3 regions of the Prochlorococcus sp. MIT 1318 genome follow, and region 1 is predicted to be linked to each of the others. Evidence: predicted binding sites of a transcription regulator. Region 1 holds the regulator's gene; each other region holds the start of a gene.
What was found. Region 1 encodes NtcA, which controls nitrogen genes in cyanobacteria. Its sites were predicted from a motif close to GTANCNNNNGNTAC; they were not measured.

Region 1 (10,651 bases):
GCTACGACGTCAACGGCATTCCCCAGCTGAACTTCTTCGATAACAAAGGCAAACTGCAGGGTCTCTCACTGGGTGCACGCACTCAAGAACAACTACAGCAATTAACTGACGCTCTGATTCAAAACCAACCACTACCCAAGTTCGCCGGTGTAGGCGCTATCAGCAACCTGAATGCATCACAAGAACGAACAGACAAGCAAAACGATTTAGAGGCTATTGGGCCAATGAGCCATGGCTAATCTAAAAGCAGTCAATAAGCAAATATCGATAACATGACGAGCCATCGCAGAAGCTCTTAAACCATCCACTAATATAATTATATCGACTAAACAGATCAAGCAGAATATCAATATTGTCCAGCGACTAAAGCTCTAGTCGCATAAGGCTAGAACAAGGTATCGCAAGCAGCCTATGGACCATAACGCGAAAATAAATCTTGCTTCAGCGAAGCATTTAAAGTGCTTTCTTATTCCTTATCAGTAGTTTTATCGCGAGCAAATTCTCTCCAGTAGACTAGATGAATGACCACTGCTCCCTAGCTAGCCGACCCCAGTTTCTCACTGGAAGTAACACCAATCTCACAAGAGACACTCCCGTTTGACAGCTCTCCTTCGCAGACAGTGACTAAATGCGGCAAGCCAGCAGGAAAGGTCAATAAGTTAAACAGCTGAGGCGATCTTTAGACACCTTGTTGAACTTAGCTCTAAAAGCTGATTAGGCCAAATATCCCCATCTCTAAACAATCGCAGGTTTGGTTGTCTAGCTAAATTCTTCTTATATCTAGGCCTAATTTGCGAATAAACTATTTAGGCATTTAACCAAATCAATAGCATCAATTCCCTTGGCCAGGAAATCTCTGTTTTCTAAGGCCAGGCAAAAGCAAAATCCCTATTGCAAGATGAATAAATACTCCTGGCCACAAAAGAACACCAATTAAATCTTGGCTCACACCAATAGACGCTAACAAAAGGCCAACAGCAATATTATAATAACAAAGAGATCTTCTCGGATTTTGCATCGGCGCATGACTTGAAACTTCCCAGCACGCCCAGCCAAGAGCAATGATTGCCAATGCAAATAATCTTGCAATACCTACCAGTTCAGTGACTAGCTGATAACCAAAAAGTAGTGAACAAAATTTAACAGGCAGAACAAGAGCAAAAATCCCACCAAGAATTTCAAAGCCCGCAGAAAACCTGAACAGCAAAGAAGTCCGTCTCATGGAATTAAGTTGCAAAAAATCTCATCTTTAACCTTGAAGCAGGCTAATACTGAACGCCAAAACTCCTACACAAGCAGCGAGAACGACAGCACTCACCCAAAAGACAAAAGAGTTGCCAAACTGTCCCCATCCACCAAGATAATCACCTGAGGTATTCACCTCCACCTCAGGAGGTGCGGATTTTGGCTGCTTGTCTGACATACGTGGGGGATGAGATCAGTAGCTTCACTCTATCAATGTCTACAAAATCAAAAAGATCTATTGAGAGCAGACATGCATTCAACAGATCTTTTTCGTTCAAATCCTGGCGAGAGTGACGCGTTCTGGCTGATGTTGATATTTACCCTGGCGATCGCTGTAGGTGGTATCGCAGGGATCACCCTCGAAGAAAAGAAGCTGACAAATGCCTTCATTGGCATAGATACGGCAATCAGCTCCAGAACTATTGCTGAATTCAAGCGTGAGATGCCCTTCCCAACTGGCTTCGGCGGGAGTGGTATTAACGATGATGCCAAGGCGAGCATAGGTACTCTTACCTAGGCAAATGACAGTGATATTTGATGGGACCTTCATCTTCTCCAGCGCCACACCGAGACCATAAGAATGAGCCGGCAGGATGAAATACTCGCCATCCTCGTCCTGATGCAAAGGGGTGGATTCGAGATTTGCAGGATTAAATCGCTTCGGATTCATCACCGTGCCTGGTACATGGCGAAAGATCAAAAACTCCTTCGCAGAGAGCCTTAGGTCATAACCAAAGGAAGAACAGCCAAAGCTCAGTACAGGCCGTTGATGCTGCTCAGGATCAAGATGTCGAATCAGTCCGGCTTGAAAGGGTTCAAGCATCCCTGCTGCGGCCTGTTCGGTGATCCAACGATCGTTTTTAAGCATTAGAAACCACGACGCAACTCAGTGACCTGATCAGCCATTGCCATCAGGATCGATGGCATGACTGAGCCAGTCAAGATGACATCCATCGACCCGGGGCGCTGTTCCAGAGTTGATAACACATCAGCTTCATCGAGATAACCAAGAGCAATCGCCAGACCAACCTCATCCAACACCATTTGATCCAAATCACTCGCCATGATGCGATCCCGACATTCATGCCAAATGGCCTCCACGGCCTCAGGCGCGCTGGAGCCAACGGCAAGCGTTGAAGCAGGCTCAGATAGACAGCCAGGAACCGCCGGGCGCAGCCACTCAAGTCGCCCACATAGGCGCACACGCCCATCTGGGCCTTGGTCTACTCCTCCCTTGAGGAACTGAGCCACCAACACACGACTTCCCAGCCCAGCCGCTCTTAACGCCTGACTCAAGACAACAGAAAAACTGCCTCGATAGGGGGCTGTATAAACCTGAAGCTGCCCTTCAGGAGCTACCAGATGCAGCAAACGCCTATCAGCAACTACTGCCAAAGACAGGCTCCCATCACTCTCCTGCGAGCGATGGTCCGTCATGCACGGATCCACGGAGCGATGACTAGGGCTCAGGCTGGCAGTCATAAAAGTCTCAATCGCCCCGACAAAACCAGCAGAAATCAAATGTAGCGGTGGGAAGCTGCTTAACAAGGCTCTTGACACTATCCATGGTGTAAAAGCACCTGTTTCTGCCAGGCTCAGTTCATCTCAACCACCAACAGCACGATGCTCACATCCCCCCAGCCACGTGCTGACGGCCGCCTTGCTGACGTGATGCGGCCCCTTCAGATCACATGGGATCCAATGGGCTTTGCCCTGAGTTCGTTAATCATCCGCACTGGTCGCACCTCAGTGCTCTGCAGTGTTTGCGTTGAAGAAGGTGTACCCCGCTGGCGCAAAGGCCAAGGCAAAGGCTGGCTCAGCGCCGAGTACCGCCTTCTGCCTGGGTCTACTCCGCAAAGACAGAACCGTGAACTGCTCAAGCTTTCCGGACGCACTCAAGAAATTCAACGCCTCATTGGCCGCAGCCTGCGCGCCGTGATCGACATGGCCGCTCTTGGGGAAACCACCCTGCGAATTGATTGTGACGTCATTCAGGCCGATGCCGGCACACGTACAGCCTCCATCACCGGCGCTTGGATTGCCTTAAAACGAGGCTGCGATCGCTTGCTGGAACAAGGGCTGCTCACGCATCAACCCGTCATCGAGCAAGTTGCTGCAGTATCCGTTGGTTTAGTGGAGAGTTATCCCCTTCTCGACCTCGACTACAGCGAAGACTCCAGGGCTGATGTGGATCTAAACGTGGTAATGGGCTCCAATGGGCACCTATTGGAGCTGCAGGGCACCGCTGAAGGGGCTCCATTCAGCAGGCATCAACTCAACGACTTGCTGAATCTGGCAGAACCCGGTCTGCAACACCTACAAGCCTTCCAACGTTCGGCGTTAATGCAAGAAGACTAAAAACCGTCACCATTGCTACATGGTGGTGGAGGTCCACTCCCTAACTTCATATTTCTGCCGTTTGCTGCGCAGCCATGGCCGGCGTCATCCGCGGCTTCAGCCGTTACGCCCAGCAACCCTATGTTCAAGGATCAGGAAGTATGGCCAACTCGCCTGCTCCAACCCAGAAAACCCTTCTGGAAGTCATCCGTGAACTGGATGGCGCCAGCAACGAAATGGTGGAGCGTTCCAAAACCATCTTCTTTCCTGGCGATCCTGCCGAAAAGGTTTATCTCATTCGACGCGGCGCCGTTCGGCTATCTCGGGTCTATGAATCTGGTGAAGAGATCACCGTGGCATTACTGCGTGAAAACAGCCTATTTGGCGTGCTTTCTCTGCTCACAGGCCATCGCTCGGACCGTTTTTATCACTCCGTAGCCTTCACCCGAGTGGAAATGATCACAGCGCCAGCCACCTCAGTTCGCCAGGCGATCGAAAACGACACCAGCGTGGGGTTACTTCTGCTGCAGGGTCTCTCAAGTCGAATCTTGCAAACCGAGACCATGATCGAAACCCTCACTCACCGCGACATGTCATCAAGGCTTGTGAGTTTCTTACTAGTCCTCTGCCGGGATTTCGGGGTTCCAGGGGAACAAGGAATCACCATTGACCTACGCCTCTCACATCAGTCCATCGCTGAAGCAATCGGCTCGACTCGCGTCACCATTACTCGCCTGTTGGGAGACCTTCGCAATTCAGGTCTAGTGCAAATCGATCGCAAGAAAATCACCGTTCTGGATCCGATTGCCCTTGCTAAAAAATTCAACTGATCCCCGTCCCAGTCCAGGATGGTGAAACGGGTTGACACTATTCCTGATCCCACCCGCCCATTGTCGTGACCGGCTGGCTGCTGATCCTCTCCCTACTCGTCCTCGGTGGTGTGCTCTCCACCCTCGGCGATCGACTTGGCAGCCGTGTAGGCAAAGCAAGGCTGAGCCTGTTCAATCTCAGACCGCGAAGGACAGCCGTATTCATCACCGTTCTCACTGGCAGCCTGATTAGCGCCCTGTCCCTAGGACTGATGCTGCTAGTCAGTCGACAACTGCGAGTAGGACTTTTTGAACTGGATGACCTTCAGGCCAAACTCCAACAAAGCCGCGATGCCCTCAATTCAAGTCGGTCGGCCCAGTTCAATGCCGAGCTTGATCTCAAGCAGGCCAGGTCGGACAGCAATCAGGTTCAGAATGAACTAAAGGAAGCCAAAAAGCGAGCTGCCGCCCTTCGCAACGAACTCGCACCACTACAAAAACAAAGACAACAGCTCGAGGCGGAACGAGCTCGTCTCAGTCGCGACATTTCCAAAAAAGATGCCGACATCCGCCGAACGGAAGTTGAACTAGCCAATGTTCGCAGCAGAATTAGCGCGGCTGAAAAAGAACTGAAGCAGCTCGAGACCAACCTCATTGCCTTACGTCGAGGGGATGTTGTGCTTAGCAGTGGGCAGCAACTTGCCGCAGCCACCCTGCGGCTCGATAACCCCAGCCAGGCGAAAGCCGTCATCGACCGCCTACTTCAGGAAGCAAACCTGGAGGCTTTTCGACGCGTACGTCCCGGTGAAGAAGCCAATCGACAGATCCTGCTCGTGCCACGCACCGATATCAACCGCATCGAACAGATCATCCGAAAGCCAGGCACCTGGGTGATCTATGTGCGCTCTGCCGCAAACGTGTTGCGTGGGGAGAACGTGGTGTATGCCTTCCCGGATGCTCGCCAAAATATCAACATCGTCCGACAAGGCGAAGTCCTCGCAAGAACGACTCTTGACCAAAACGAGAAGAGCAGCGAAACCGTGCGCAACCGACTTAGCCTCCTGCTTGCATCAACTCTGGCAGAGGTAAAAAGACGCGGATCCCTCAGTTCAGGACTGCAGTTCGATGGCAGTGAAATGAACCGGCTCGGCAAGGCATTACTGAACCGTTCTCAAGAGCGGATTGAGCTAGAAGCCGTGGCACTCCGCAACAGCGATACAGCCGATCCAGTAGCAGTTGTCCTGCAGCCCGTGGGTGGTCCTTGGACAAAGATTCCCGAAGACAAACCATGACAAAGCTTGTGGCCGTAGATCCTGGTCGCAATAAATGTGGATTAGTTCTTGCCGATACAGCAACAAGTGCTGTCGTTGAGGGGAAAGTGGTGGCCGCAGCCGCTGTGCTCGACCTCATCATGCATTGGCAAAACCAAGCACCCTTAGAAGGCATCTTGATCGGCAACGGCACCAGCAGTGAATACTGGCAAAACCTTCTGCTGCATATTGCCCCCTTGCATGTGGTCGAAGAACGTGGGAGCACACTGCGCGCCCGCCATCGCTATTGGGAGCTATGGCCCCCAAGCAACTGGCGCCGCTGGCTACCCCGAGGAATGATCCTGCCTCCCCATCATCTGGACGCCATAGCCGCAATGGTGTTGCTTGAAGACCACCTCGGGCAACAACTCCTTTGGCACGGACCACCCAACTTCAGAATCGGGCCCTAACAGTGAACAGATAATCCCCACCAGGCTCAAGGTGGTAGTCAGCCTTAACGAGGAAGCGCAGTAAAGCATCCTCAATCAGTGCCCTCCCAAGAGAGGGTTCCACTTTCAGTTCACCCCGATCGAACGCCCAACTGAACTGCCACTGAAACCCCCCAGCGGAGACCTCCCCATCCAAGCGTTGGTCGGCAAAGCTTTGCCGGTGTACACAGAGGCGAGCAGTGGTGACAGGCAAATGACTCATCAGCAGGCAGAACAACCCTCCGGTTGAAAAGCATTGAGACGATTACCTGCCCGTTCCAACCCAAGGCACTGAATCAGATCCAAACCCATCAGCACCTCATCAAGCACTTGATCGACTAGGAGGCTCTCCTGCCGACTAAACACCCCGAGCACATGCGAGACGGTTCGAGCTCTTCGTTCCTCAGAGGTACAACCTGGAGCACCGATCCCGATCCGCAGACGACAAAAATCCTGAGTCCCCAGATGTTGAATCGCGCTGCGCAAACCATTGTGACCTCCTGCACTTCCCTGGGCGCGAAGCCGCAGTCGACCCAAAGGCAAATCCATGTCATCTACAAGCACCAGCAACTGATCAACCTCCAAGCCAAACCAATCGATGGCTGCACGAATCGCCCGACCGCTTTCATTCATATAAGTTTGAGGCATCAGCAATCGAACCCTCTCTGAGCCAACCGCCACTTCCGCCATCAGTCCATGGAACTTTGTTTGCGGCCTGAAAATGACTGACTTCTGCGCAGCCAACTTATCGAGGGCCATGAAGCCGATGTTGTGACGGGTACCGACATACTTTGAGCCTGGATTGCCTAGGCCTACCAATAGACGTAAACGACCCGGCCTCATACCACTCTCAGCTGGCGGGAGGGTTTTTAGCCTCCTGAGGGGTTTCACTTATTGCATTGGTGTCTTGCTGCACGGACTCTTCCTTCGCAGCCTGTTCGATGGACTCAGGTTCTGCCATCGTTTTATGAATCTCTCGCTCGAATTCCTTTGAGGCTGCCTGAAAACCTTTCAAGGTTTTACCAAGGGTGCGACCAAACTCTGGAAGTCGTTTAGGTCCAAAGACAAGCAGTGCTATGGCGCCGATAACCGCCATCTCGGGGAGACCGATGCCAAACACATTCATAGGCGAACCTCAGCCCAGCAGAGCCGAGGGCAGTCTATTCAAAGCTGATGCTTTGGAGGAGAAGCGACTGGTTGTAGATCTGCAAGATGGTCACCAGGAAAATCAGCAACATGAAGCCGATCCCAGCCATCACTGGGGTAGTGCCCCAACCTGGCACTACCTTGCCAGGGGCGTAGCCGGGTAGAGATTTGATCAGATTTCCCAGACGGGTGCTTTGAGCCATAACGGAGCTTCGGTCTCGGATGGTGATTAAGCATGCTTACTGTAATGGTCATAGTCCGCATACGGACTAATCCTGTCGAGAGATGTGATGGAAAACTCCTCCTCCGAGACCTACTCCCTGCTCATTGCCATGGTCACCATCACCTTCGGACTGACCGGATACGGGCTCTACACAGCTTTTGGTCCTCCCTCAAAAGAACTCGAAGACCCCTTTGAAGAACACGAAGACTGACGATCGCATCAATCGACACGCTCAAGCAATAGTTCTGCCAACTCTCCAGGCTTCAGCTCTACAGCTTCGCCGAGACAGGACTCGTGAGCGCTACCAACCCGCCAAGTCTTCCCTACGGCCCAAGACTGGCGTGTTGCACCGGCATTAAGCACGCTGAGCTTCAGCTGCCTTACTTCGGCATACGTCACAGCCAATGGAACCAGCTTTGAAGGCAGCGACGGCAATCCTGGCCATGACACCTTGAGATCAGAAGGCCCCAGCCAGCCCGGCTCTCGAAAAGCCAACGCTGCCTGAGGCACAGCCTCCCGACTCCAACCATTGGGAACAGGCATCAGTGCTAATCGCTGACGATGCCAACCCCGATCAGCCGAGGGATCTGGCCAGGTAGCCCCTCTAAGCAGAGAAACACCAAGCCTGTCTGGGCACACATGAACGCCCTGAGGTCCATCCAATAACACCGCAAGGCCACCACCCGGCGCCGCCGACTCGCTCGCCAACCAAGAGATCAAAGGGACCTCCCAACGTGCTTTTTCCCTAGCCGTCATAGCTTCAGCAGGCCGTTCAATGACTCCACCGCTGGTATCCGCCGCCCATCTCACCGCTGAGCAAGCCAGGGGAACCTCCAAACGCAGTAGCTCATGACTTTGACGCCAATCCACGCCTAGACGCAGCTCGAGCCAGGGGCAATCAGCTCTCAGCTGCACATCAAGGCGCAGAGCACTGCTCCCAGCCCAACCTCGCAAGACCAAGCGCGCTACAAGAGGTCCGTACTCCACCAGCTCCATCGAACCATTCCAGTTCAGAGCCAATGGATGCTGGCGATAATCTGCCGCCAGATCCCAGGCGTCCCAAAATTCGCCACGATCGCGAAAAAGCCCCCAGATCAGCGGTCCTGCTAACTGAGGTGTCCCGTTCCGATCCCAAAGTTGCTGCAAGCCTTCGGCACCAAAATCAGCTTGCAAAAGGCCATTACCAATCCGCCAACCGCCTTGATCAAGGGGCTGAATCTGCACAGCCCCACGAACAGGTAAGCCATCAACAACATCTAAGGCCTTACTGACACAACGCTGAAGCGGAACTGCTGTCACCCCTTGCTGCACAGGCAACTGCACCCAGGTTCCGCCTCCCTTGGCCTCTTGGCATGGAAGCTGCCTACCGGCGCTGCCCCATTGATCTCGTGGCAATCTCAGCACAGGCGACCAACGCTGTAGTGGCTGTAGACCCATCCAGACCCAGCACCCACCCGAAGACTCTTGATCGAATCGATCGGAGCAGGACACCCCACTGCGAAAAAGCTGCTGCAGATGCTGATCGCGGCTCCGCCTTGATTCACGACATGACGATCGCCAGACCGGCTCAGCCTGCTCAAACACTTCAGGAATCGATGTGCCTGGAAGGATGTCGTGAAATTGCTGAAAGAGCAAAGGCCGCCAATCTGGCAATGAAGATGCAGAGGTTCCAGGAACGTCAGCCCTATCGCCAAGCTGGCAAGCAAGCAAAGCTATAGCAAGGTCTGCTTCCCTCAAAAGCCTTTCAAGGTGTCGGTTTTGACGCTTCTGATCGGGACGGGTCGTCGCACAACCGCGATGAAGCTCCAAATAGAGCTCATCACGCCAAACCGGCAAAGTCGCAGCATGAGCTTCAAGCGTCGCAAGGTAAGCCCTTACTGTGCCCGGCCTCTGGGGTAAAGCCTGAGGATGATCCTCCCAAAGCTGCAGCTGCTCTAGCATTTCTGCAGTGGGGCCACCTCCATGGTCGCCAACTCCCGGAACCCACAAAGCCTCTTCAACAGCGGTAGACGCCTGCCAAGACCGCTGCTCGCGAAGCATGGCCATCGGATTCCCATCAGTGCCAATTGGCGGAAGCATCAGCGCTAGGACCTCAGCCTGACCACGACTGCACCAACGAAACAGTCGATGCGGGAAGGGATTACTGGCATTCCAGGCCAATTTATGGGTGCAGAACCAACGGATTCCTGTCTGGGTAGCTACCGCTGGCAAACCAGCGGCAAAGCCAAAGCTGTCTGGAAGCCAGGCCAACTGATGGGACCACTCCGGAAATGCTGATCGGCTGTACTGCTGTCCAAGCGTGAACTGTCGCCAAAGCGAAGCAGTGCTCACCAGCACACAATCAGTCTCGACCCAAGGGCCATTGATCGGCTCCCAACGACCTGCCCGACTTGCATCCTGAAGCGCAGCAAAAAGAGTTGGACGGTGATGTTCAACCCACTGATAGAGAGCTGGCGAGGAGTGGCTGAAATAGAAATCAGGAAATCGCTGCATGAGGTGCAGCACAGAGCGGAACGTGCGCTCTGCCGCCTGCCAAGTGTCAGCCACTGACCACAGCCAGGCCAAATCAAGATGGGCATGGCCGATCCAATGGATCAGCCCCGGCGGCTGCGCTGCATTGCGTAGTTGCTGGTCGACAGCCACGGTTGCCTCCTGACTGTGCGGATCCAGCTCAAGCCAAGCCTCCGGCAACACCTCTCCCAGCTCTAAATAGAGCGCCAGCGCTTCAGGCAGCAGAACCTGATCTAGATCCACTGCACCGGCCCTGGGTTCCAGCACCAACTCACTGTTGATCAACGCGCCATCGTCATGGCTAGGACTCCTCAACTCCAGCAAGACTGTTAAAGGACGCTCCCAACAGATCGATTCAGGAAGGCTCCACCGACAAGTGGTATCGAACAGATCCCCCTCATGCACCAACACACCATCCACCCACAGCCGCATCTGATCAGCCCACCAACCCAAAACCAGCCGCAAACAACTTGCTTGAGCTTTTCGCCAGTTTTCAGGACAAAGGATCTCCTGCTGCAATTGCAGCCATACTCCGCCTCGAGGCCAGACCAATAAACCCCTGGCAACCCAGTCGGGCCGATGGATTTGAGCCCAATCATCGTGAAGCAGAGACAGCCGGTCACGGTCCCCTGCGCGATGCCA
Region 2 (10,651 bases), 680 kb from region 1:
CAACAGGCAATGCCGCTGTTGGATGTTGCGGCTACTGACTCGAGCAAAACAACTTGGCGGTCTTGGAGAAGTTCCTGTGAGTGCAATAGTGCTGGATGCCGATGGCCGCTGTATCGGCCATGGCAGCAACCAAAGGCATCGAGGACGTGATCCATTAGGCCATGCAGAACTGATTGCACTCCGACAGGCTGCCTGGCTCAGAAGTGATTGGCGATTTAATGACTGCACCCTGATTGTCACTCTGGAACCCTGTCCGATGTGCGCGGGAGCACTAATACAAGCGCGCATGGGCCAGGTGATCTTTGCTGCATACGACCCCAAGCGAGGCGGGCTTGGTAGCACAATCAATCTGGGGGAACACCCCAGTGCACATCATAAAATGCGTGTTCTTGGCGGTGTGATGGAAGTTGAAGCCAGGCAGCAGCTAGAAGCCTGGTTCAAGCAGCAACGGCAACGTTTTCACGAAAACGAGGTAACTCTGACTCGAACAGATTGAGCAACAGTTCAACGTTTTTAGGGGTGGAGTTGTATCCCATCAAGCCAATCCTCCAGATCTTGCCAGCCAGGCTTCCTAAGCCGCCGCCGATTTCAATGCCGTGCTCATTCAGCAAATGCAGACGGAAGGCATTGCCATCAACTCCATTAGGAATGCAAACAGTTGTGAGTGTGGGCAAACGCAAGGCTTCAGGTACATGCAACTCCAAACCAAGACTCTCGAGCCCTGCCCAGAGCACTTCGGCATTGCAGCGATGACGATCCCAAGCGTTTTCAAGGCCCTCATCCGCAAGTAATCGCAGCGCTTCACGCATCCCAAAGTTCATATTCACCGGCGCAGTGTGGTGATAAACCCTGTCGCTTCCCCAATACTGATTCAGCAGCGACACGTCTAGATACCAATTGGGCACCTTGCTACTACGGGCCGCAAGCTTCTCTTCGGCGCGGGGCCCCATGGTGAAAGGACCAAGACCAGGAGGGCAGCTGAGCCCCTTTTGGCTGCAGCTGTAAGACAGATCAACCTTCCATTGATCCAGAAAAACCGGCACAGCGCCTAAGGAGGTGACCGTATCAAGCAGTAAGAGGCAATCGTGCTTATGGCAAAGATCGCCGACACCATCCATTGGCTGACAAACGCCAGTGGATGTTTCTGCATGCACTAGAGCCAGAATTGCTGGGCGATGCTCGATCAAAGCTGCTTCTAGCTCTGCAAGGGAAAAGGCTTCTCCCCAGGGTTTTTCAATTAACTGAACATTGGCTCGATAGCGAGCAGCCATATCGGCAAGGCGATTGCCGAAATAACCGTTTACCGCAACTAATACCGTGTCACCAGATTCAACGGTATTGGCCAAGGTCGCCTCCATGGCAGCACTACCAGTACCGCTCATCGGCAGTGTGAAACGGTTGTCGGTCTGCCAGGTGTAGCGGAGCAACTCCTGCACCTCACCCATCAATTTCAGATAAAGGGGGTCAAGGTGGCCAATCGGAGAGCGCGCAAGTGCCTGAAGCACCTTGGGATCGGCATTTGAGGGTCCAGGCCCAAATAGCAAGCGGGTAGGCGTGGCAATCGGTTCGAGAACCGTCTTATGAGATTGGTCAACCTGGGGAAGGGTTTGCGTCGTCGCCAAGGCCCTTGGTTAGTTCAATTATCTAGAGCCTAAGCAGTCACCCTTCATCCCCGGGACTTTTTTGAGGGATTGCAACGGCAACCAAGCAGGTCAATCAATAGCGAGGGCAATAAAAAATACTGATTTTTTTTTGCGTCTCTTGGCAGCAGAAGGGAAGAAAGTAAAAAAACGCTAGCTCGTCTGGCAAAGTCCCTTTGAAGCCTGATTCCCATTGACTGAAAGCAGGCTTCAAAACCGTTCATGCAGATCGAGCGAAGGCTGAAAGAAAATGGTTGTAGCAACCAATCAACCCTTTGATGAGATCAGCCATTGAGGACGAATGGACGACTTGGACGAGTTGAGGGATATAGAAGCTAAACAATCAAAATCAGTGATCAAGCCATAAAGTTCTCCCAGACTTAGATCAGCCCAAGCTGACAGAAACGGTTACGGAATCCACCCAGAAAGGAAACAAGGCTTCATTAGAAGGTACCTGTTGCTACAAAAAGGAGGCCATGCGGCTGATTACGGTCGCTCACTTATCGCCGGCTCGGCCTCATCTTCGCCATGGGCAAATCACCCCAAGACGTCCTCCGCCAGATCAAGGACGAGGGCATTGAACTGATTGACCTCAAGTTCACTGATCTGCACGGCAAGTGGCAGCACCTCACCGTTTGTTCAGACTTGATTGACGAGGAAGCCTTCACTAATGGATTGGCTTTCGATGGATCTTCCATCCGTGGATGGAAGGCCATCAACGAATCAGATATGGATATGGTGCCCGACGCCAGTACGGCCTGGATCGACCCCTTTTATCGCCACAAGACTCTTAGCTTGATCTGTTCCATTCGGGAACCTCGTAGCGGCGAGCCCTATGCCAGATGCCCCAGGGCACTTGCCCAAAAAGCCCTCGGTTACTTAGCCGGCACCGGCCTAGCTGATACAGCCTTTTTCGGCCCTGAGCCAGAGTTTTTCATCTTTGACGACGTCCGCTATAACTCTGGCGAAGGTGGCTGCTTCTACAGCGTTGACACGATTGAGGCCCCTTGGAATAGCGGTCGCATTGAAGAAGGCGGCAACCTTGCCTACAAGATCCAACTGAAAGAAGGCTACTTTCCGGTTCCACCCAACGACACCGCCCAGGACATCCGTTCCGAAATGCTGCTGCTGATGGGGCAATTAGGAATCCCGATGGAGAAGCACCACCATGAAGTTGCTGGTGCTGGCCAACATGAATTGGGGATGAAGTTCGCTGAGCTGATTGAAGCTGCGGACAACGTGATGATTTACAAGTACATCGTCAGGAATGTTGCACGTAAATACGGCAAAACGGCAACGTTTATGCCCAAGCCGGTGTTCAACGACAACGGCACCGGGATGCATGTTCACCAGAGCCTCTTTAAAGGAGGCCAGCCCCTGTTCTTTGGAGAAGGCACCTACGCCAACTTGTCACAGACGGCTCGCTGGTATATCGGCGGCATCCTTAAGCATGCTCCCTCCTTCCTGGCTTTCACAAACCCCACAACCAATAGCTACAAGCGTTTGGTGCCAGGTTTTGAAGCTCCTGTAAACCTTGTTTATTCCCAGGGCAATAGGTCTGCAGCTGTTCGCATTCCGCTCACTGGCCCAAACCCGAAAGCCAAGCGTCTTGAATTCCGCCCAGGCGATGCCTTGGCCAATCCTTATCTAGCTTTCAGCGCAATGATGATGGCGGGCGTTGACGGCATTAAAAACCAAATTGACCCTGGCGATGGTTTCGATGAGGATCTATTTGAATTACCAGAAGAACGCCTTGCCAGCATTCCCACAGTGCCAGCTTCACTTAATGGTGCGCTCGAAGCGTTAAATGCAGACAAGAACTACCTCATGGAAGGGGGAGTCTTCACTGAAGACTTCATTAACAACTGGATTGACATCAAATACGAAGAGGTGCAGCAATTGCGTCAACGTCCTCATCCCCATGAGTTCACCATGTATTACGACGCATGAGACTGGGTGAAAAGATCACCATCTGTTTGAAAAAATAGGGAAAGTTATTCATTTAAACTAATTTTCAAGTCCCCGCAGCTAAGCGGGGACATTTTTCATGCCCTAGCATTCAGGAAAATATGGCTCTTTTTATAGAAAATGTCCTCCGAGGCACTTTGACTATGGAAAGAAATTAGAATTTAATGGCTGAGAATGTTTATGAGAGGGACATGTATTAACAACATATTGTGACGCTTAATTGCTAGCATTGGTGTGTAAATAGTAAGCCATCTACAATTAATATCAACTGCATCTTCAAGCAGAAGATTTGATGGAGTACTCATTCCTTTGGTTCAAGCTAAACAACTAAGCAGAATCCCATGGGCTCTTGTGATTTGCAGCCATTAAGTAATGGCCAAGCTTGAGAAGAAACGTCTTCGTGGTCAATGGCAGAAACTGCTAATAAATCATCCAATACTGCGTATACGGTTGTTTATATGAACAACTTTACGGGTTCAAGTAGATTTTGGCTTTGCTGACCTTTTAATTACTACATTCAAGCTTCAAATTTATCAAGCTGCCTAGTCTAGAAAGGTAGTTGTATATCTATTCTGTGTCTGCTTATGCCTATTTCCTTGATGCTATCCAACAAAAAGACTTTCTCAATTCAAGAGAGAAACGGTCCGTTATTATTGGTGAAGCTGACCCCGATGATAGGAGTAATTGGGTAATTGATGGTTTAGTGATTGGAATGTCCTGTGCCCTTAAACAGGGGGAAAAGGCCGAAGATTATGGATTTAACCTATGGCCAGCAATTGGTCCTGTTTTTGCAGGAGTAACATCAATAACCAAAAACGTAAATTTGCCAAAGATATTTTAAAAGCAGCACTAACTCTGCCCGGCGAAATGCCTGAATTATCTGAGGTAAATGAAACAAGTGAGGGAGGTTATGTTTTTTGGGCACAAGACATTGAATATGATCCAACCTGGGTAGAACAGACTGGAGGAAATGCTAATGAAGTCTATGCTGGGATCACAGCACTTCTATGGGCCGGAAGACAAGTTTTAGGAGATGATTTCATTATAGCTCCAGTACCTAGTAGTAGTATACTTAAGAATCCAGGAGACTTTGATACAGATGTTATCATTATGGAAATGAAGAGTCTGATTATCTGAGAATTCTACAACTTGATAATCTACCAAGTAGACAATCGTCTGGGAAAGAGTGGAGCTATTTATCAGTTTTATTTCAAAACAATATCATTGATGGTTTTCTTGGACAGCAGTATGCAATTGACAATATAGAAGCATTGTCGGGAACTGTCTCTGCTGATACGAGAAAATTCTCTCCCGATGAAGAATTAAACTATGCAATTCTTTCAGCGTGGAGTAATCCATCTCAACTAGAAGAAACCACTACGGATGGTCCTCCATGGAATTGTTACTACAATGGAGCTCTACACTTCAATGTAGCTGCCTATTTTGGCGGGGATGATGGAGAAAATATACCAACAAATGTAGATCCAAAAAAATATCTTATCCAACCAAGGTAAGCTTGCCAAGCTTGCAAATAGCACATGAGCAGGAAGGCTGTCCTATTCTTGATTTAATTGGCTTGGGTAGTTCTAAAATAGATGCAGTTATAAGCATTAAAAAAATACTTCTCAAGACATCTTATTGTGTTACTACTCAATTAATGATTATCAAGGGAGTGTTTTGGATTCGCTTGCTGGAGAGATTTTATGGATATCGCTCCGTGGCTTTGAATCAACTTAATCAGGCTTCAGGCCTAGCAAGACTAACTGGAAAGAATAGTGCATTCACATTTCATTCTCTAGAATGCATAAAAGAAGACTCTCTAATAGCACCATTCATACAATTAACTGAGAGCCTCATGGCCAAAACACTTTTCTCATTTGAAGATGCCAATCAAGGTGGATTCTCACACTTTAAGCCTATTGGAGTTAATAGCTATGGCGTAGATGTATCCTTTAAAAGTCAGTCTGCTGATTATGACGATCTAATTATTAGGATTACTTTCCCTGGTCTTTGATCTAAGTCTAGGTAATGGTTTATGTAACTTATGATTCAATTGAGCTAGGAATCTTTTTTTTATTTCGAAACCAATTTAAGCAAGGCGCTTTGAATCCTCTTCCTCAAGAGAAATCCGTTGTTGTTATTCACCTTCCTGACTCAGGGATGTGCAAGTGGTTAACTCTAAATGCAACACCAAATACATCTACAAATCCAAAAAGCCTATGGACATAAAATCGTCCAGCATGAAGTTGCAGCCGTGATTGACTTGTTGCCAATCATCAATAAATGACAGTCTCATGTCAAGCGAATATTGTTGGATGATTACGCCCAAAGATCCATGATCTGTTTAACAACCACCTGCTCCATTCCTACCTGCAAAACCACCACAAGTGGCAGAGCCAACAACACCCCTGGTAGACCCAATAAGGCGCCCAAGCTCAGTTGAGCCATTAGCGCCACGGTGGGAAGTAGGTTGACCGTACGCCGCAATAACAGCGGGGTGAGCAAAAACGCCTCAAGATTCTGCAAAATCAGCCGCAATACCAGAACTTGCAGCATCAGTAGGGGTGAAACAAGCAGGGCCATGGCCAATGGCAGCAGGGAGGCGGCTGTTGGCCCAATGGTGGGGACGAAGGTCAGCAAGCCACAGACCAATGCACTCAATAGGGCCAGAGGAACCTTGAGCAGTGCAAGCCCTGCCCAAGTGAGCACAAACACGCTGCTGGCTGAGATCGTCATTCCAGCTAGCCAGCCACCAAGAGCCAAACGGCATTGATCAAGCAATTCAGCCATCTCCTGTCGGGCAGGCCGAGGCGTTGCAGCAATCACCATTTGGCGATGGGATACAGGGTCTAGCGCTAGCAAGACAGCCAGCAGGCTCATCAACAACAATTGAATCAGGCTGTTGGCGGCCCCGCCTGCAACGCCAAGCAATTGTGAGCCCAAGGGTTGGATCCGATCCCAGCTGAACTGTTCGGCAAAAGACTCTTCCAGATTCATCAGTCGCGGGTTGCTGACCAGCATCGATTTCAGCTTGGTCACCAGGGTGGGTACGAGGTTGCCCAACTCTTGAACCTGGGTGATCAACTCAGGCACCAGCAGCTGGAAAACCAAGGCACCGCCAAGCAGCAGCACCACCAGCACCACTGCTAGCGAAAGGGGACGAGGCCAGGAGAGGCGGTCCTGAAGTTTCTCAATTAGTACATCAAGTGCTACTGCTAATACCACTGCTCCAAACAGCACTAACAACACCCAACGCAGCTGCCAGGTGAGCAAAGCCAGCACCACCAGAGTGAGTGCGACAAGAAGGGTGCGGGCATTCATGGCGCCAATCGCTTTTTCTTCCAGGGATCAAGCAAATCGTGGATGACCACCTCGCGAATCAACACTTGCAGCACGACAGCGAGTGGCAGCGCCAACAGCAGGCCAAGAGGACCAAACACCACTGTGAATACAAACTGGGCTGTGAGAGTCAGCCCAGGCAACAATTTCACCTGGTGATGCATCACTGATGGAGTGATCACATAACTTTCCAGGTTCTGAATCACCACATAGAGCCCAAGCACAGCGACTGCTTTCCATGGTGCATCAAGTAGCGCTACCGACATCGGAAAGATCGTGCTCAAGGTAGGCCCCACATTTGGGATCACGTTGAGCATCCCAGCAAGCAAGGCATTCGCCATCACCAGCTTGATCCCAAGTAGTGAAAGGCCGATTGCGGCAAGCAGGGCCACACAAAAGGAACTGATCAGTACACCCACCATCCAGCTGCTCAGCGCATCTCCGCATTGGCTCAGGATCGAGCGGGCTCGTCGCCTATAAAACGAAGGCAATAACGAGATGGCTACATCTCTGTATGCCGTCGGTTGCACCGCCACCATCAAGCTCATTGCCAACACAAACAGGAGTTGGACCAAGCCGCTGCCGAGGTTGCCTGCAAGGCCCAGAAGGCCTTGCAGGCCTTCCCTCACTCCTGAGGCCAAGCTTGCACCATCTGGTAAAGCGTTTAACCCATTTGCAAACAGCTGTTCTTCCCAGCCACCCTTGTTGTTGTCAACTCCGTAGACCATTGCTGAGGTTTGGTTGATGGCGCCGATGGCCAACTTCCAGAGTTCCTTCGCTGCTGAAGGAAGTTGTAAAAGCAATTGGTGGAATTGCTCTGTAAAGGGGGGCACCACAATGGCGGTCGCCATACTCACAACAAGCACAAGACCGACCAAGCAGATCAGGAGGGCCATGCTGCGAGGCATGGGTTTCCTTGAGCGCAGCTCACCCACCAGAGTGCAGAGAGCCATGGCAAGAACAACGCCTGCAAAGAGGTGGATCAGTACATCTCTAAGGCTCCAAAACAGCACACCCGCGGCCATCAGTGCAGCCAGAGCAAGCCATTGGGAAAATTTCACCCGTGTTCAGGCGGCAGCCTTTGCATTCTCGCCTTAGTTTTGGGTGTAACCAAGACCGTTGCAAGCTGCATAGCGTTTGGCAAAACGCATGAAGCGTTCAAAATCCTCTTCTGATTTCCAGACGTAGGTGACTTCAAGTGCGCTTGGTTTGCCATTCACAAAACGTGCATTCACCTCACGCGTCACCAGTTCGCCTTCTTCGTCGAGCATGAACATGCCGGTGATACCTGCCCACGTTTCCGGGGCCATGATCTCTGGCTGATCAAAGACAAAAAGAGCTCTGCCGGTACGGCCGTCACTACTGCGTGTGAGTTTGATGTCGGGAACGACAGGTTCATCAACACCACGTGTGAACTGAATTGCCGCAGTTTTGTTCGATTTAGCCATTGATCTCTACGACAAGATATGGATCTTACGTTGAGTTCATAACCATCTGTGGCTTAGGGCTTGATCTGACAAGCTCTCGTTCAATCAACATCTCAGCGGCTTTGGTTGTGTTCAGTCCGCAAAGATCCACGCTTTGTCTTTGAGGGGTCCTGCTTAGTTCGTAGTCATAGCAACGGTCGTAGTAATCCAACATGGCGCGACAGGCTTGGTCCCAGTTCTCAAGAGCGATTGCATCCAAGGCCTGTCGTGTGCGCTGTGGGCCCAAACGACGGCTGATGCGTTGGGTCGCTTCTTGCAAAGACTCACGGCCATGCTGGCCATACACATCAACCAGTTGAGCAACCCGTTCATCAAGTGAACGGTTGATCTCCAACACTGGTGCCATTTGCATCTGATGGAAAAGTGATCGGGGGATTCTGCAGCGACCCACCTGTGAACTTTCCGCTTCCAGCCAGATTTCATCAGCAGAACTGTTTTGACAGCGCTGTAAACCTTCGGCAAGGAGATTTTCGTAATGTTCAGTGCTTGGTTGTGGGGGTAAGCCCAACCCACCAAAGCTGCTGCCCCGATGGTTCGCCAAACCTTCAAGGTTGACTACAGCGACCCCCCGTTGTGCCATGGCAATGAGCAGATCAGTCTTGCCCGTGCCTGTTCGTCCACCGAGTAATCGCAAAGGCCAGGTTTGCTCAAATTGTTGCAGCACCCATCGCCGATAGCTCTTGTATCCACCCTCCAGAAGCACAGGCTTGAGATCCACAAGCCCCGCTAGCCAAGCAACACTCGTAGAGCGCATGCCTCCTCGCCAGCAGTAAATGCGTAGATCAGATGCAGAGGCGTCTTCTGATTCAGTGGCTGGATCTCTGCTGAGTTTCGCCAGGGCTTCAGCAAGACCTGACAGCTTTGGACCTGTGAACTCAAGACCCAGGTTGATCGCTTGCTGACGGCCTTTTTTTTTGTAAGTGATGCCGACCGCCGCCCGTTGCTCATCGCTGAAGAGAGCAAGGTTGATCGCACCTGGCCAATGTCCCTTACTGAATTCAGCTGGGCTGCGAACGTCCACAACAGGACCATTGGTATTACGGAATTTTCCGATCGGCACTGATGTTGCCATTATTTAAGGTTTAGACATTAGTAAATGTTGTTCTGAAATCAAAGCAACCAACGATTGAATTCCCAAAACAATGCCTTGCGCCATGATGGTCCTTTTGATGTGGAAGGATTGAGATTTCTTAGTCGTGAATTGCATCAATTCATGCCAGCTTATACTCGCACCTAAACACCTACCAGATACTGAACAGGCGTTTTAGACGTTAAACCTCACTACAACTTTCGGTTGTCTCTCCCTATTGCTTAGTGGTGTTGGTGTTTTTGACTTGACGAGCTCACCATTTTGCCACTCATTCGAGTTGCCATAGAGAACCCGATTGAAGTTTAAAAGATCAAAAGTTGTTTTAAGCACTTATGGATCTAATCAAGCAATCATTTGCTGCAATAGAGACTTTTCACAAGCTTACACTTCATCATATGTGAAGACAGCTCTAATGTTGAACTCAAAGCCAAACATCGCTCGAAAGGAAGAAAAGTAAATAAAATGCCTAGTGGAGTTTGTGGTTTTGTAAAGCACACTCACAAACGGGTTATAACGAATAAAAGCGTTGAAATATTAGAACGAAATTAAGGTTGTAAAGTTTGCTCTATTTTCCAGGCACTTGATTTACTTAGCTTATGCGGCCTTCTGAAGATAAATATTTTGAATTGCTAGTTAACTACGTAAAGCTGTATTGAAGTTAATAATTTGGAGGTTTTAACGTTATAGTTGATTTTTGTGTTCCAGTGAAGATATTGCAGTACAAATGAAAGCATCTCATTAATCTAGGAAGATAAACCAAGATTGAAAACATATCAATAAGTGGTCAAATATAGATAGAGGGAATAATACAGTATCTACTGCGGTGAAAAGAAGTTAGTGAACATTTCTGATCAGATGGTTGAATATAATTTTATAGAGGATTAGTTAAAGGATCAAGGGAATAAGAAGAAAAAGGTGGAATTTTTTATTAGTTTTTATAAATTTGAGAAAAAAAGAATTAATTTTGAATTTAAAAGCGATAACTATAGCGAGGATCTACATAATAGTTAGTCTAAAGAAACTAAGTAGACATGACTGGCTGTAAATCCATGTAAAATGGTTTTGAACCTATACATATGCTGCGCCATTGCGGCATGGGTTGTCTCTCTGGAAGATGTGCTTATTCG
Region 3 (10,651 bases), 430 kb from region 1:
GGCGCAACATGATCCTGTACTGCGATTCGACCTTCAAAAGCATCAGCTATGGATCGAAGGGTGTGATCCCAAACGACTGCAAGAACTAGCTAACTGGCTAGAAGCCAACCCACCTGAAGATGCACCTAAAAGCAGCAAAGATGAGTCGTTACTTGCAACAACAGACCTCAACATTCCCGTCAATGCATGGCAATGGCTCACCACTAGAGCTGACTATGCACGTGATGTGCAGCAGATCAGACATTGGATTGCCAGCGGCGATATTTTCCAGGCCAATCTCAGCGCTTGCTGTACCACCACGATCCCTTCAGAAAGCTTCGCCGTAGACCTTTTCCTAAAACTTCGCCACCACAACCCAGCTCCCTTTGCCGGCCTAGTGATAGCTGCAGGCCTTGCAAAAGGTGAAGCCGTGATCTCCGCCTCTCCAGAGCGTTTCCTAAAAGCATTCCCCACAGGAGAAGTTGAAACGCGACCAATCAAAGGGACCCGACCACGCCACCCCAATCAAAGCCAAGACGCTGATCTGGCAGCTGATCTTGTTTGCAGCAGCAAAGACCGAGCTGAAAACGTGATGATCGTCGATCTATTGCGCAACGATCTAGGGCGAGTCTGTCAATCCGGCTCCATCACAGTGCCTAAATTGGTAAGCCTTGAGAGCTATCCCCATGTGCATCACCTCACCTCAGTAGTGCAAGGACGGCTTCGATCAGACCAATCTTGGGTAGACCTACTACAAGCCTGTTGGCCGGGAGGCTCCATCAGCGGTGCCCCCAAGCTGCGCGCCTGTCAGCGGCTGAACGAACTGGAACCAACAGCACGCGGGCCCTATTGCGGCTCGTTGTTGCATCTCAACTGGGATGGGCAGCTCGACAGCAGCATTCTGATTCGCTCGATGTTGCTCGAGGGCAACACCTTACGAGCCCATGCCGGCTGCGGCATCGTGACCGGTTCCGACCCCTATTGCGAAGCTGATGAGCTGAACTGGAAACTGCTGCCACTACTGGAGGCACTGCAATGAAAAACCAGATTGCCTGGATCGATGGCAGCTGGGGTAGCACTGCGGAGCTCGCTCTTCCGCTAGGAGATCGAGGCCTGCAGCTTGCCGATGGCATCTTTGAGACAATTCTGATCCTTGATGGACATCCACAACTCCTCAATGCTCATCTCAGCCGCTGGCAGACCAGCGCATGCCTGCTAGAGATGGCCCCCCCGCCTACAGCGAAATGGTTGACACCTCTGATCAAAGAGGGCCTGAAACAATGCAACTTGGACAATGGCAATGGGGCCCTGCGCCTAAACTGGAGCCGTGGCGATAGGTCAAGCCGAGGCATCAGTCTGCCCCAGAGCAACCCGAGTTCAACAACCCATCGCTTCTGGCTAGAGCTGAATGCAGTGGAGCCCTGCTTTACTCCACTTACGACGATCATCAGTTGCCATGAGCGTCGCAACGCCAATAGTCGCTTGAGTCGTTGCAAAACCTTCGCCTACGGTCAAGCGATACAGGCCCGCCACGAAGCACAGAAAGCGAATTGCGATGAGGCCATCCTGCTCAGCACAAGCGGTGAACTTTGTTGTGGCAGTACCGCCAACCTCATCGTGCGACGAAACAATCATTGGCTCACACCTCGGATTGCTAGTGGCTGTCTACCAGGTGTCATGCGACAACAGGGCCTCGAACAAGGATGGCTGCAAGAAACTCAACTAGAAGCCACACCAGAAAAAGATGATCAATGGCTACTGATTAATAGCCTCAGCTGCCAACCCATCGTGAAGCTCGATGATCATCTGCTCAGAGCATGGTCGAATCCTGAAGGCCTTTGGAACTCCCTCTTAAAAGCCAACAACACTGACACTGCTCCCAGACATACAGATTAATGCCCCAGCCCTAAACATCTCCATACGCACTCATACACTTAGGAATTGATCCACCACTGCCTGACTAAGGTCGCTGGTCGGACCACTGGCCACAATGCCACCTCGTTGCATGGCGTAGTAGCGATCAGCTTGACGAACAAAGTGCAGATGCTGCTCTACCAAAAGAACGCCAATCCCTGTCTCGGCAATGATGCGTCGAACAGCCCTTTCAATGTCTTGAACGATATTGGGCTGAATACCCTCCGTCGGTTCATCTAGCAGGAGCAATTTCGGCTTACCAAGCAAAGCCCGAGCAATCGCTAGCTGCTGCTGTTGCCCACCGCTGAGGTCTCCGCCTTTACGCGGCAAAAACTCCTGCAAGATCGGGAACAACTCATAAACAAGCGAGTCAATGCTGTGGTTTCGCGCCAAGCCGCCGGGCAATGCCTCCATCCCTAACATCAGGTTCTCCTCCACCGTCAGATGGGGAATAATTTCTCGCCCCTGAGGCACATAACCAATACCCGCACGGGCCCGCTGATGCGGAGGATGGCGATCCAAGCCTTCGCCGCTAAACAGAATCTCTCCACTACGAGGACGCAACAGACCGATCAATGATTTCAACAAGGTGGTCTTGCCCACACCGTTGCGGCCAATCAAGCAGACCATCTCACCTGCTTTCACAGTGAGGTCGACATCCCTAAGGATATGGCTCTCACCGTAGTAGGTGTTTAGACCACGGATCTCAAGAATGGTCATCGGCTGCAGAGAATCATGAACTGCATAGGTAGAAAGCGCTGCATCAGGCAACCTCCTCATTACGACCTAGATACACCTCGATCACGCGTGGATCACACTGAATCTGATCCATCGAGCCCTCGCACAAAACATGCCCCTGGTGAAGAACAGAAACCTGACTCTCCAGGCGCCGGATGAACTCCATGTCATGGTCAATCACCAAAACAGTGTGATCACCAACGAGAGACTTGAGCAGATCCGCAGTGAGATCTGTTTCCTCATCCGTCAAACCAGCAACTGGCTCATCAACCAATAACAGGTCAGGTGACTGACCCACAAGCATGGCGATCTCCAACCACTGCTTCTGCCCATGAGACAACGATCCAGCAACTTGATGCGCACGTGTCTGCAGCGAAACGATACCCATCAAATGGGCAATGCGATCGCGCTCAACAGCATTAAGACCTGCGCTTAAAAGTGGCCAAGGGCGCTTTGGATGACTGACCGCCAAGGCGAGGTTTTCCTCAACAGTGAGGTTTTCGAAGACTCTCGGGCTCTGAAACTTCCTACCAATCCCAAGCCGCGCAATCCTGTGTTCCGGCTTGTTTAAAAGAGATTGGCCCTTAAACAAAACATCACCTGCCGTTGGTCGAAGCTTGCCAGTAATCACATCCAGGAAGGTGGTCTTGCCTGCACCGTTGGGACCAATCACGGCACGCAATTCTCCTGGCTGCAGGCTGAGATTGAGATCACGCAGTGCCATAAAGCCATCAAAGCTGACACTGATTTGACGCAGCTCAAGCAAAGCAGTTGTCATGACTTCACCTCCTCCTTGCCATCCATTTCCAAGCGTGGATAGGTGCCGATCCTGCGCGCGACACCCAAGCGAGTAAGCAGGTTTCGTGGCCCACCCGCCTGCCACCAGCCCACAACACCTTCTGGTAGTGCCGTAACGACGAGAATAAACAAGCCTCCCAGGATAAATAGCCAGCCTTCTGGCCAAACCGTGCTGATTTGGCTCCTCGCCAAATTAATGACTAGAGCGCCAAGAATGGCACCAATCAAAGTTCCGCGTCCGCCCACTGCCACCCAAATCACCATGTCGATTGAGAAGGGAACAGTCATGTATTGAGGCGAGACGATGCCGGACTGCACGGTGTAAAGAGCACCGCCGATGCCAGCCAAGCCACCAGCCATCGCAAACACGATGGTTTTAAACAAGGTGGGGTTGTAACCAGCAAAACGCAAACGCGGCTCATCATCGCGAATGGCGATCAACACTTCACCAAAACGGCCACGCACCACCCAGCGCACAGCCAACCAGGCCAGGATCACCATCACGGCCGTTAACCAGAAGAAGCCTCGCTGCATGAATGCAGAGCCCACCTGCTGTCCAAAAAGCTCTGTGACATCGGTCTTAAGACCGTTGGTGCCATTGATCAGTTTCTGCTGTCCGTTGAAGAAATTAAAGAAAACCAGCAAGGCGGCCTGGGTAAGAATCGAAAAATAAACTCCCTTGATCCGGTTGCGGAACACCAAGTTGCCTAACAGCGCGGCAAGCAGTGCAGGGATCAACCAGATGGCAATCAGCGTGAACCAAGGCGAATGAAACGGCTGCCAAAATCCAGGAAGTTGATCCACCCCATAAAGGCCGAAGAACTCTGGAATCCCGTTGGGTTGTTCGCTCGAGCTATTGAGCTGAAGGTACATTGCGGCTGCGTAACCACCGAGCGCAAAGAAGATGCCCTGACCCAGGCTCAATAAGCCTGTAAAACCCCAAATCAAATCGATGCCGAGGGCCACGATCGAGAGAGAGAGAAAACGACCGAGCAGGTTGAGCCCAAATACCGACACCACTGCAGGCGCCGCCACAATCGCAGCAATGATCAAGACCCAGACAATCACCAGGGGCCAACGGCGTTGTTGAAACGCTTGCAACATCGATTTAAGCCTCCACCATGCGTCCCCTCTGGGGAAACAGACCAGCAGGACGGAATTGAAGGAACACCACAATCAGCGCAAACACCATCACCTGGGCCATGCTCGTGGTAGCAAAAAAATCAACCACGCTCGCCAAAGGAGCAGGCATCGAAGGCCAGATACTGAGCAAACGGCCAGCACCGATCAGGTCTGTTAGCACCCCAATAGCAAAGGAGGCCAACACGGTGCCGAACAGATTTCCCACACCTCCAAGCACTACCACCATGAAGCAACCAACGATATAAGACGTGCCGACGTTGGGTCCCACGGATCCCAACAAAGACACCGCTACCCCCGCGATGCCAGCCAAACCGGAGCCGATGCCAAAGGTAAGCACATCCACAGTATCGGTTGAGATGCCAAGGCAATCACTCATGGAACGATTCTGAGTCACTGCCCTGATGCGCATCCCCCACACACTGCGATTCAAGAACCAGGTGATACCGAGTACAGCGAGGATCGTGATCACAATGATCACCAAACGTGGTACAGGGAAGGTCATGCCCGACAGTTCAATCCCCCCACGCATCCACTTAGGTGCCGTGACATCGACATTGCGAGAGGTCGCACGAGAGATACGACTGATCTGAGAGGCCAAACCACCCGCCAGTAACACCCCAGCCAGAGCCGACACAAGCCAGCTTCCAGCACGCACCAGGCGGGCCCGCGGCCCCTGCAAAAGCTTGTCAGGAAGAATGATCGGCAGACTGAAGCCAAACACTAACGCCAGCACCAAGCCAGCCGCATAAGCCAATGGAAAACTGCGCACAAACTGCTGCAGAATCAGGCTAACGCCCCATGTCGCCAACAATGTCTCCAACGGGTTGCCGTAGAGACGACGAATCACGGTGCGTTCTAGCAAGATACCAACCACACCACTAACGATGAAGGCCAGAGGAATCGCCACCAACACATAAGCGTTGTAGAAAGGCTGCAGAGCAGGCAGCTTGAAGATCAGCTGTACCACATAAGTGGTGTAGGCCCCGAGCATGATCAACTCGCCATGGGCGAGGTTAATGACACCCATCAGGCCGAAGACTATCGCCAGTCCGAGGGCAGCAACCAGCAGCACCGAGCCGATGGCCACACCATTGAAAAGACTTTCAAGAAGCAGTTGCACGGGCGAAGATCAGAGACCGGAAAAACGACGAAAGGAGGAGCCCGTTTCCGGACTCCTCCCAAACAATGCCAAAGCGGAAAAACGCCTTGGCGAGGCAATCAAAGCTTGTACTTCTCGCCTTTGTTGGCATCAGTCCAGTCGCAAGCATAGCCCTTAGAACTGGGCTCGAACTGGTTCCAAGCCTGTGGAGCCACAGGGCCATCGGTCTCTTCGAGAATCTCGAACTGACCATCTTTGGTGATCTTGCCGATACGTACGGTCTGGGACAGGTGATGGTTTGGCATCACTTTCACAGGACCCTGAGGCGCATCAAACTCAATTCCGATCAAAGCTTCACGTACCTTGTCGTCATCAAAGCTATTGGCCTTCTCGACCGCAGCTTTCCACAGATACACCATGTTGTAAGCCGACTCCTGAGGGTCAGCAACCTGACGATCATTGCCATATTTGGCCTTGAAGTCAGATGCAAACTTCTTCGAAGCAGGCGTATCAATCGACATCATGTAATTCCAAGCCCCATAGTGTCCCTCAAGGAACTCAGGCCCGATCGTGCTGATCTCTTCTTCCGCGATGGAATAGCTCATCACGTAGTAGCCATTTTCAGGAGTAAGTCCGGCATCCTGAATCTGCTTAAAGAAAGCGACGTTCTGGTCACCATTGAGGGTGTTGATGATCACACCACCATCAGGCAATGCCTTCTTGATCTTGGCAATGATCGGCGCCACTTCAGTGTTGCCGAGGGGCAAATAATCCTCTCCAACCACTTTCCCACCAAGAGCTTTGACCTGCTCCTTAGTGATGGTATTGGAGGTGCGAGGGAAAACGTAATCAGAACCTACAAGGAAGAAGGGCTTGCCAGCAGCGGGCGACTTCTCGAACATGAACTTGGTTGCAGGCTCCGACTGCTGATTCGGAGTCGCACCTGTGTAGAAGATGTTATTGGAACACTCCTGGCCCTCGTACTGAATCGGGTAATAGAGGAATGCATTCTTCGATTCGTAAACCGGCAGCATCGCCTTACGGCTTGCGGAAGTCCAACCACCAAAGACAACAGGAACACTATCTTGATCGATCAACTTCTTGGACTTCTCAGCGAAGGTTGGCCAATCAGAAGCGCCATCTTCAACGATGTAGTCGATCTTGTATTTCTTGCCATCAACTTCAACACCACCGGCAGCGTTGATCTCTTCAATCGCCATTTTCTCGGTGTCCACAAGGGTGGACTCCGAGATGGCCATGGTGCCACTTAAGGAATGGAGGATACCAACCGTGACCGTGTCGTCGAAATCGGTATTAGCGGTTTTATCACTACCACCACCGCAAGCCGTAATGCTGACACCAACGGCGGTTGCGGCGAAGCCAGCCACAAGGCGCTTTGAGAATGAAACGTTCATTGAAACCGTAGATAGGCAGAATATGGAGCACGCCTATTCGGGCGGCCTGGGGAACGTAAAGATCAGCCAGGCATGATTCTGTAGTGAATGATACAAAGCCCTTTGCGCTGATCATTGCTAAGGGCGATTTGGTAGCTGTTGCAACAAAAATTGCAGCACGCTCTCCAAGCCATCGCCGCTCCGCAAGTTGGTGAAGCACCAAGGGCGCTCTCCCCGCATCCGCGTCGTATCGCGCTTCATCACTTCCAAATCGGCCCCGACATGGACAGCGAGATCAATCTTGTTGATCACCAATAAATCCGAGCGTGTAATCCCAGGGCCACCCTTGCGAGGGATCTTGTCGCCAGCCGCCACATCAATCACATAGATGCAAAGGTCCACCAATTCTGGACTGAAGCTGGCGGCAAGATTATCGCCACCACTCTCAACAAGCACAACATCAAGATCTGGAAAATTTCGCTCCAGATCTTCTACGGCCGCGCGATTAATCGAACAATCCTCACGAATAGCAGTATGAGGACAACCGCCTGTTTCCACTCCGCGAATACGCTCTGGCTCGAGAGCTCCAACACGCGTCAAGAACTCTGCATCTTCCTGGGTATAGATGTCATTGGTGACAACTGCCAATTGCAACTGATCTCGTAGACGGCGACACATTGCCTCCACTAGTGCTGTCTTACCCGAACCCACCGGGCCAGCCACACCTAAGCGCAGTTTGCTACTCATCAGCTCCGGAATAATCGGGAATACAGCTCAGCATGGGAGAGCTGCGCAATAGCAGAACCCACTCCTCCGCACCACAGCTGCTGTGGATCCACATCAAGCAAGCTAATCGCCTGCATTTCAATCAGCGGCTGAAGCTGACGTTGCAACCGTTGTGCCTCAGTTGGCCCCAGCGGAACAAGACGCACGGCCGCACTGAGCTGATTAGCCACCCAGCCAAACAGGTAACCCTGAACAACCTCCAAAGGCGTTATCTCCCAAGACAAACCAGCCCAAGCCCAAGCCACTGGCCAACCAAAATCCACTCCTCCATCAGGGAGAGGATGACCCAGGTCAGCTAATAACTGCAAAAGAGAGCGACCCATCTGCTGCTGCTGCGCTCTTACTTCAGCCGCATCTCGCAGTGCAATCAACCATTGAGCCCAATCCCGCACAGCAGTGCCATGGTCAACTTTGTCCTGCTCAGCACTCACCTTCCATTGGCTGAGGGAATGACGCAGCGGACGCAAAGCAGCAGCTTCGATCATGACCTGCCCGCGACTGAGCTCCGCCTCCAACCAACTTGCCAAAGTTGCTCGATCCTGAAGCTGCTCACGCTGCACCAGCAGTTCCAAACCCTCCGAATAACTGAACGCACCCACCGGCAAAGCCGGGCTAACAAGCTGAAGCAAAGCGAGACTGCTCATCAGTGATGACGTTGTTGCTGCCCATCAATGGGCTGTTGATCATGGCTATGGACGCCTTGATAGGCCCCAGGCTCCGGATAAAATGACTCCATCAGAGACTCCAGAGCCAAGCCACGCACCCGCAGCAGATCGGCTAAGACAGGATCATCTAGCAACCGCAACTGCTTCGTGCGTAGCTCTAGTGCCACGTGACGATTACCCAAGTGATAAGCCGCCTCAAGCAGAGCCAGTTCTGAAGGAGCCCTAACCACCAACAGTTTCTCAGGAGCAGCGACCACCCTCACCAAAACAGGGCCTTCCGCCGCAGCCAGACTTTCTCCAGGCTGCAATGGGCCCTGCCGCGGCAATTGCAATAAGACGGACTGACCACAAGCCGTGCATCGCAGCCCCCGCAAACGGGTGCGTTCTTCAGCAGTGAGAGGCAATTCCATACAAGCCTCAACCCCAACAGCATCAAGCCTGCGGGTGAGCACCGGAACAGTGTCGCGAGAAGGAAAATCGACCAAGCTCATGACCATAAGCCTGCCAAACGGCAACTGCTCCATCCGTGAGTGTTGCTAAAGAGTTAAACCGTGCTCGATCACAGCGTGCTCCGATGACTGGCGACAGACCCTGGCACGGCCAATGTTCCCTGCAACTGATCAGCAAAACTGCGACAGACGATCTTCAACCCCGGCTCACCGTGCATCAGAGCCAATGCACGGCTCCATTCAAGATTCAGCGTGCCAATCTTGATCACGACGGCCGCTGTCAACTGCCCTTACTTCACACCGCAGGGGGTTTGGTCGGAGGAGATCAGCTCAGTGTGAATGTCAAAGCCGGAGCAGACAGCCGCGGCCTGGTCACGAGTGTGGCTGCCCAGAAGGTCTATGGCTCCGTAGGCCGCTCCAAACAACACCCCAAAGGCCGCTGGGCAAGTCAAGAGTGTCACTTCGAACTAGCAACCAATGCTGACCTGGAATGGTTACCCCAAGAGCTCGTGGTTTTTCAAGGAGGCCTCTACAAGCAACGGATGCAAGTCGAACTGCAACCAAAAGCCAGTTTTCTCTGCGCCGAAGTGGTGCGCCTAGGTCGCACAGCTGCTGGAGAAACACTGAACGAAGGCGCCTGGAGGTCAAGCCTGGAGATCTGCCGACAAACCCCGATTGGTCGTCAATGGGAACTAGTCGATCAACTCGAGCTCAACAGCGAAGTGCTGCAGAGTTTGCACGGCATGGGGACACAGCCCGTGTTCGGATCTTTTGTTTGGGCCGCACCGAATCCTCTGACTGCCGACGTGATGGAGATACTTCTGCGGAACTGTCGAACAGATCGCGCAAACCTAGAAGGTTCCATGGCTTGTGGTGGTCTCGATCAAGGCTTAGTGGCCCGATATATAGGGCCATCAAGCCAAGCCGCACGCCAATGGTTTTCCCGCCTCTGGGCCCGCACACGCCAGCTACGGCGGCTCAGCACTCCTCAACCTCCACGAGAATGGCCCCTGCAAGAAGAGGGAACGTTCTCAAACGAAAGGTTCACAAAGAACCATCAATCGCCTTCTGCCTCGCCACACTGAAATGAAATCCTGGCTTCCATGCACCTCAGCCCCCAGGAAAAAGACAAACTCCTGATCGTCACCGCTGCCCTGCTTGCAGAACGACGCCTCAACCGCGGCCTGCGGCTCAACCACCCCGAAGCCGTGGCCTGGCTCAGCTTCCTTGTCATCGAAGGCGCTCGTGACGGCCAATCCGTCGCGGAGCTGATGGCCGAAGGCAGCACCTGGCTGCGTCGCGATCAGGTAATGGATGGTGTTCCCGAACTGATCCCGGAGGTGCAAATCGAAGCCGTCTTTAAGGACGGCACCAAATTGGTCACCCTCCACGACCCCATCCGCTAAAAAATCCCCATGCCTCCGCTAATCCCCGGTGAACTGATTCCTGAACCGGGCACGCTTGAACTCAACAGCAACCGGCCAACCCTCACCCTGCGCGTGGCCAATAGTGGCGATCGACCGATCCAAGTTGGCTCCCACTTTCACTTTTTCGAGACCAATACAGCTCTGCACTTCGATCGTGATGCTGCACGGGGGCACCGATTGGACATCCCTGCTGGAACAGCAATCCGCTTCGAACCCGGCGACGAACGTGACGTGCGCCTGGTTTCCCTTGCTGGTCACC

Region 2: the regulator NtcA is predicted to act here: its motif matches at 2,091-2,104, upstream of glnA (type I glutamate--ammonia ligase).
Region 3: the regulator NtcA is predicted to act here: its motif matches at 7,167-7,180, upstream of urtA (urea ABC transporter substrate-binding protein).

The regions. Positions count from the first base shown of each region.
Region 1 is NZ_CP138958.1:184,896-195,546, forward strand. Features, by position in the region: gene SIB66_RS01050 (thioredoxin family protein) at 1-239, shown strand, start outside; gene SIB66_RS01055 (hypothetical protein) at 833-1,222, opposite strand; gene SIB66_RS01060 (hypothetical protein) at 1,250-1,423, opposite strand; gene dcd (dCTP deaminase) at 1,520-2,113, opposite strand; gene SIB66_RS01070 (cob(I)yrinic acid a,c-diamide adenosyltransferase) at 2,113-2,727, opposite strand; gene rph (ribonuclease PH) at 2,869-3,603, shown strand; gene ntcA (global nitrogen regulator NtcA) at 3,678-4,412, shown strand; gene SIB66_RS01085 (DUF3084 domain-containing protein) at 4,478-5,683, shown strand; gene SIB66_RS01090 (resolvase) at 5,680-6,111, shown strand; gene SIB66_RS01095 (DUF3146 family protein) at 6,095-6,352, opposite strand; gene pth (aminoacyl-tRNA hydrolase) at 6,352-6,972, opposite strand; gene SIB66_RS01105 (TatA/E family twin arginine-targeting protein translocase) at 6,980-7,255, opposite strand; gene psbH (photosystem II reaction center phosphoprotein PsbH) at 7,290-7,478, opposite strand; gene psbN (photosystem II reaction center protein PsbN) at 7,566-7,709, shown strand; gene SIB66_RS01120 (alpha-mannosidase) at 7,718-10,651, opposite strand, start outside.
Region 2 is NZ_CP138958.1:2,109,916-2,120,566, reverse strand. Features, by position in the region: gene SIB66_RS10670 (nucleoside deaminase) at 23-496, shown strand; gene SIB66_RS10665 (pyridoxal-phosphate-dependent aminotransferase family protein) at 438-1,622, opposite strand; gene glnA (type I glutamate--ammonia ligase) at 2,169-3,590, shown strand; gene SIB66_RS10655 (hypothetical protein) at 4,374-4,745, shown strand; gene SIB66_RS10650 (hypothetical protein) at 4,880-5,122, shown strand; gene SIB66_RS10645 (hypothetical protein) at 5,125-5,622, shown strand; gene SIB66_RS10640 (AI-2E family transporter) at 5,928-6,929, opposite strand; gene SIB66_RS10635 (AI-2E family transporter) at 6,926-8,008, opposite strand; gene psb28 (photosystem II reaction center protein Psb28) at 8,042-8,395, opposite strand; gene mnmH (tRNA 2-selenouridine(34) synthase MnmH) at 8,421-9,506, opposite strand.
Region 3 is NZ_CP138958.1:611,360-622,010, forward strand. Features, by position in the region: gene SIB66_RS03200 (anthranilate synthase component I family protein) at 1-1,018, shown strand, start outside; gene SIB66_RS03205 (aminotransferase class IV) at 1,015-1,875, shown strand; gene urtE (urea ABC transporter ATP-binding subunit UrtE) at 1,906-2,613, opposite strand; gene urtD (urea ABC transporter ATP-binding protein UrtD) at 2,657-3,409, opposite strand; gene urtC (urea ABC transporter permease subunit UrtC) at 3,406-4,533, opposite strand; gene SIB66_RS03225 (ABC transporter permease subunit) at 4,538-5,692, opposite strand; gene urtA (urea ABC transporter substrate-binding protein) at 5,791-7,086, opposite strand; gene ureG (urease accessory protein UreG) at 7,204-7,812, opposite strand; gene SIB66_RS03240 (urease accessory protein UreF) at 7,812-8,495, opposite strand; gene ureE (urease accessory protein UreE) at 8,495-9,007, opposite strand; gene SIB66_RS03250 (urease accessory protein UreD) at 9,091-10,050, shown strand; gene SIB66_RS03255 (urease subunit gamma) at 10,069-10,371, shown strand; gene SIB66_RS03260 (urease subunit beta) at 10,381-10,651, shown strand, end outside.